2 regions of the Mesorhizobium sp. IMUNJ 23232 genome follow, and region 1 is predicted to be linked to the other one. Evidence: predicted binding sites of a transcription regulator. Region 1 holds the regulator's gene; the other holds the start of a gene.

Region 1 (3,119 bases):
CGGCAAAGGCGCGCGCCGGCTCGATGCCGTGCGCGACGTTTCGCTGGCCGTGGCCGAGGGCGAGGCGTTCGGGCTGGTGGGCGAATCCGGATCGGGCAAGTCGACGGTGCTGAACGCCGTAGCGGGCCTGATCGCCGACTATTCCGGAACGATCCGCATCGGCGGAAACGCGGTCGCGCCGGCGCGCAGCCATGCGCAGCGGCGGCTGATCCAGATGGTTTTTCAGGACCCCTACGGCTCGCTCCACCCGCGTCACACCGTCGACAAGGTGCTGTCGGAACCGGCGCGCATCCATGGGCTGTCCGACGTGGAAAAGCGCGTCGAACGCGCGCTTTCAGATGTCGGACTGAAACCCGAACACCGTTTTCGGTTTCCGCACCAGCTTTCCGGCGGCCAGCGCCAGCGCGTGGCGATTGCCCGCGCCATCATCCTGGAGCCACGCGGTCTTCTCCTCGACGAACCGACCTCGGCGCTCGACGTCTCCGTTCAGGCGGAAGTGCTCAACCTCTTGCGGCGCCTGCGACGCGAGCGTGGCTTCACCACCATCATGGTCAGCCACAATCTGGCTGTCGTTTCCTACATGTGCGACCGCGTCGCGGTGATGAACCGAGGCCGCATCCTCGAGACCCTGACCAGCGCCGACCTGGCCGCCGGACGGTTCGAGCATGCCTATACGCGGCAACTTTTCCGGGCGAGTTCTGGCTATGACCGTGAGTTGCTGGGCGATTTGTGGGAAGAGGCCTGATATCCACGATCTCCTCCGCGGCAACCGGGCCAAGTCTCGACCGGAGAGCACCGACGCATGATTTTGATTTCTTGGTTGCCCGGATCTTAACCCGATATTTAACGGTTGCGGAACACAACTGGAACAGATAGTGTTTGTTCTGGTTTTGTTTTTGGTGCGATTCTTGATGGGGCCGAGATGCTGACACGCAAGCAACACGAACTCCTGCTTTTCATCCACGAGAGATTGAAGGAGTCCGGTATTCCGCCCTCCTTCGACGAAATGAAGGAAGCCCTTGATCTGGCGTCGAAATCCGGCATTCACCGGCTGATCACGGCGCTGGAGGAACGCGGGTTCATTCGCCGGCTGCCGAACCGGGCGCGGGCCCTTGAAGTGCTCCGACTGCCCGATTCGATCGCCCCCGGCTTGAATGCAGCCCGGAAATTTTCACCAAGCGTGATCGAGGGTAGTCTTGGCAAGCGGTCGGCCGAACCGTCCCGCACTCCCTCCGCCGGCAATGACGATGTCGGTTCCGGGATCACGATCCCCGTCATGGGCCGCATCGCGGCCGGTGTGCCGATCGATGCGATCCAGCATCGGACGCATTCCATATCGGTGCCGCCCGAAATGCTGTCCGGCGGCGAACACTACGCGCTTGAGGTCAAGGGCGACTCGATGATCGAGGCGGGCATCCTCGATGGCGACACGGTGATCATCCGCAATGCCAATACAGCCACGCCCGGTGAGATCGTCGTGGCACTGGTCGACGACCAGGAAGCGACGCTGAAACGCTTCCGCAGGAAGGGCGCATCAATCGCACTGGAAGCGGCCAACCCGGCTTACGAGACGCGCATCTACGGCCCGGACCGGGTCCGGGTGCAAGGCAGGCTGGTTGGCCTGATCCGGCGCTACTGATTTTCCGTCGGCGCTTGGGCGGGCATCTTGCGCTGGTAGGGCGGAAGCCCGCGGGCCTCGCGGGAGAATATGCGGTTGCTGTGCCACGGGCGATCGGCGGAGCCGATGGCAAAGTGAACCTCGGCGGCATCGTCACTGCCCAGAGACAGGTAGACCGCTGCGCTTCCGTGGCGGGCGAGTTCTCGCTTTGTAACGACGGCGACGGCAGGATTTGCGCATTTCAACGGCACGGTCGCGTCGTCGAGGATTATGACGCCGGCAAAGGAACAGGCGATCCTGGCTTCCTCTGGGTCTGACGTATGAATGATCGCGGCTCCGGATGGATGCCAGCCGAGGCAGGTTATGTCGTCGCACAGGAAGGCACGGACTGAATCGTCCGCGGCGCTCTCTTCGAAGGAAGCAGCCGTGAAATTGTCGGCATTCGGGCCTTGAACTGAAGCTACCAGCCTTGTCGACAAGGACGCGTCGGACGAAGTGACGTTGCCGCTATTGCCATATCCGTTGCCTTTCTGACCTCCAGTCTCCACCGTTTCACTTGCGATCGAGGCTATCGGCGGATCCGGTCCAAAATCCTTCGTCGGCTTATGAAGACCGTCGGCCTGCAAGGTTCGTTTCCAGTTCTCCGCCGTGAAGACATTTGGCCGCGGCCTGTTGACCGCCATCAGCCTCTCGCCGGTGAGAAACCCCACCAGTCGGGCGTCCTCCGACACCAGCACGTCAGGCGTGCGCGTGGCGCCCAGCGTCAAAAGACCGGCGAGCGCAAACGGCAACGCGAGAAGCCGCAGCCAGGTTGTTGCGACGGTCGCGACGATCAGGGCAATAGTCAGGAGAACCACGGATTTTCCCGATATCAGCCCGACCGCATCGATCGGCGAGCGCGCGGAAAACCATTTCGCGACCTCGATCATCGCGGTGATCCCCTTGCCCATCACGTCGAGGAACGGCCCGTCGAAGCCGAACGGCATGGCGACAGACGCGAGCACCGCAAAGGGTACGACCAGCAGCGACACGATCGGCATCGCGGCCAGATTGGCGGCGAGGCTGAGCGGCGCGATCCGCTGAAAGTGATAGGCGCCGAAGGCCGCCGTTGCGAGACCGGCGACCAGGGAGGTGAGCAGCAACCCGACGACAAGCGCGCAGGCACGCCGCGCCGCAAGCGAAACCAGGCCTCTTCTGGGATGAAATGATCCGGTGCCGCTGCGTCGTTCTGTCCAGAAGGCGTACGCTCCGACAAGCGCCGCGGTCGCGGCAAAGGACATCTGGAAGCTTGGGCCAATGACCTCGTGCGGGGTGATCGCCAGCACGATGATCGCCGAGATCGCCAGATTGCGCATTGTCAGCGCCGCCCGATCGAAAATCAGCGCGATCAGCATGACGGCAAGCATCAGGAAACTGCGCTGCGCCGCGACCTCGCCGCCGGAAATGGCGAGATAAGCGGCGATGGCGGCGAGACCGGCCAGTGCAGCATATTTCCGGACCG
Region 2 (3,119 bases), on a different contig from region 1:
CCAAGGCGCTCGCCCAGGAGGGAGCTCGCGCCGGCATCACCGTCAACGTGATTGCGCCGGGTTATATCGGCACCGACATGGTGATGGCCGTGCCGGAAAAGGTACGGGAATCGATCGTGGCGCAAATCCCGGTCGGCCGCCTCGGCGAGCCCGACGAGATCGCCCGCTGCGTCGTCTTCCTCGCCTCCGACGAGGCCGGCTTCATCACCGGTTCGACGCTGACGGCCAATGGCGGGCAGTATATTACCTGACCGCGTCGGCAGACGGATCGATGCGACGGATGAGCCCGTCGCATGATCGTTCTTGGTCGCGCCGCAATTCCACTGAACGTTATAAAACAAAACGACGGCGCATCGAACGCCGCCGTCTCGCCTGCCTTTGAATCAGGCGTCAGCCTGACGCATTACTTCTTCTCGAACAGCGCCGAATGCACGATGCCGGCCAGCGCGCCGCCGATCAGCGGGGCGACCCAGAACAGCCAGAGCTGCGCCAGCGCCGGGCCTTCGGCGAACAGCGCCACGCCGGTCGAGCGGGCAGGGTTGACCGAGGTGTTGGTCACCGGGATCGAGATAAGGTGGATCAGCGTCAGCGCCAGGCCGATGGCGATCGGCGCGAAACCGGCGGGAACGTCGCCGGAGGTGACGCGCAGGATGACGAACAGGAAGATGAACGTCAGCACGATTTCCGTGATCAGGCCGGAGAGCAGCGAATATTTGCCGGGCGACGCGTCGCCATAGCCGTTGGAGGCGAAGCCGCCGACGCCGGCAAAGTCCGCCTTGCCGCTGACGATCGCGTAGAGAACGATCGCCGCCACGATCGCCCCCACCACCTGCGCGATGATGTAGGGAATGACGTCCTTGGCCTCGAACCGGCCGCCGGTGAACAGGCCGACGGTGACCGCCGGATTGAAATGCCCGCCGGAGATGCCGCCCACCGCATAGGCCATCGTCAGCACGGTCAATCCGAACGCCAGGGCGACGCCCAGGAACCCGATTCCCAACTCCGGAAAACCTGCGGCCAGCACCGCGCTGCCGCAACCACCCAACACAAGCCAGAATGTACCGATAAATTCAGCGATCAGTCGCTTCGACATGGCAAAATTCCCTCCTTGACCACGACTCACACTCTATCGCTGGTTTCGTGCAAAAAACAGCGGTTGCGCTCGGTCCAACTGCACGTTTTGCGCGTACCAACGAGGGGATTCCGTGGAATCGATTTTGGATTCAGGATCAACAGGATAGCCTAAAAGAGCTGGCCACGGCCCAAGGGAACAAACCCTGAATCAGGCCGAGTCAGCGATTCGTCGCCGTTTCGTTCCAGACTCGTTCCGCGGATCAGCCGCGCCGGGACGTTCCTGAGGACGGGAGCACGCGCCGCGGCTCCATGGCGATTGACGTAGAACATTGCGCTTCCCCTCCGGCACGGAAGTCCCTATTTGTCTCCGGATGGCCGGCATGTTGAAACTCCGTGCGCAAGGCACCGCTGAACGTCGCGGCGCAGTCCAGCCGAAGGGCCGATTTCCGATCCAATGAATCTTCACCAGACCAGAAACGACCCGCTGATCCTCTCCGGGCGCGATGTGACCGCCGTTTTGGGGCCGACCAACACCGGCAAAACCCATCTCGCCATCGAGCGCATGGTCGCCCATGAAAGCGGCGTCATCGGCCTGCCGCTCCGGCTGCTTGCGCGCGAGGTCTATGGCCGCGTCTGCGAAAAGGTCGGGGCGAACAAGGTCGCGCTGGTCACCGGCGAGGAGAAGATCACGCCGGCCGGTGCGCGCTATTCGGTCTGCACCGTCGAGGCGATGCCGCGCGAGACCGACGCCGCCTTCGTCGCCATCGACGAAATCCAGCTCGCCGGCGACCTTGAGCGCGGCCACATCTTTACCGACCGCATCCTGCATCTGCGCGGAAGGCAGGAGACGCTGCTGCTCGGCGCCGCCACCATGCGCGGCATCCTCGAAAAACTGCTGCGCGGCATATCGGTGGTCACCCGTCCCCGCCTGTCGCATCTAGCTTATGCCGGGTCGAAAAAACTCACCCGTCTGCCGCGCCGCTCGGCGGTGGTCGCCTTCTCTGCCGACGAAGTCTACGCCATAGCCGAACTGATCCGACGCCAGCGCGGCGGCGCGGCCGTGGTGCTGGGAGCTCTCAGCCCACGCACCAGAAACGCCCAGGTAGCGCTCTACCAGTCGGGAGACGTCGATTACCTCGTCGCCACCGACGCGATCGGCATGGGGCTCAATCTCGATGTCGACCACGTCGCCTTCGCCCAGAACCGAAAATTCGACGGATACCAGTATCGCCCGCTGACCGCCGCTGAACTCGGCCAGATCGCCGGCCGCGCAGGCCGGCATCTGCGCGACGGCACGTTCGGCGTCACCGGCCAGGTCGATCCGCTCGACGACGATCTGGTCGAAAAGATCGAGGGCCATGATTTCGAGCCAGTGAAGGTGCTGCAATGGCGCACCGCGCATTTCGATTTTTCCAGCCTTGATGCGCTGCGTCATTCGATCGAGACGCCGACGCCGGTCGAGGGGCTGACGCGCGCCTTGCCCGCCGTCGATGCCCGTGCGCTGGAGCAGCTTGCCCGCGATCCCGACATCCAGCGGCTGGCGGTCGGACGCCAGCGTGTGGCGCTGTTGTGGGACGTCTGCTCGCTGCCCGACTATCGCCGCATCGCGCCCGCCCAGCATTCCGAGCTTGTCGGCTCGATCTACACCGACATCGCCCGGCGCGGCCATGTCGACGAGGATTACATGGCCGAGCAGGTGCGCCGCGCCGATTCCACCGACGGCGACATCGACACGCTGTCCAACCGCATCGCCCAGATCCGTACCTGGACCTATGTATCGAACCGGCCCGGCTGGCTGGCCGATCCGCTGCACTGGCAGGAAAAAACGCGCGAGATCGAGAACAGATTGTCGGATGCGCTGCATGAGCGGTTGACGAAACGCTTCGTTGATCGCAGGACATCCGTGCTCATGCGGCGCCTTAGAGAAAATACCATGCTTGAAGCCGAGATAGACCCGTCCGGGACCGTGAATGTCGAAGGCCACCATGTCGGCGACCTGCAGGGCTTCCGCTTCACCGCCGACCAGAGCGCCGGCGGCGAGGACG

The links. The regulator LexA, encoded in region 1, represses DNA repair genes until DNA is damaged. The targets are predictions, from matches to a motif close to TGTTCNNNNTGTGTTCNG.
Region 2: the regulator LexA is predicted to act here: its motif matches at 1,313-1,330, upstream of ACH196_RS00800 (helicase-related protein).

Annotation. Positions count from the first base shown of each region.
Region 1 covers NZ_JBIRCY010000060.1:2,857-5,975, forward strand. Annotated here, with positions in the region: gene ACH196_RS30330 (ABC transporter ATP-binding protein) at 1-745, shown strand, start outside; gene lexA (transcriptional repressor LexA) at 923-1,639, shown strand; gene ACH196_RS30340 (ComEC/Rec2 family competence protein) at 1,633-3,119, opposite strand, start outside.
Region 2 covers NZ_JBIRCY010000001.1:165,073-168,191, forward strand. Annotated here, with positions in the region: gene ACH196_RS00790 (beta-ketoacyl-ACP reductase) at 1-251, shown strand, start outside; gene aqpZ (aquaporin Z) at 404-1,093, opposite strand; gene ACH196_RS00800 (helicase-related protein) at 1,529-3,119, shown strand, end outside.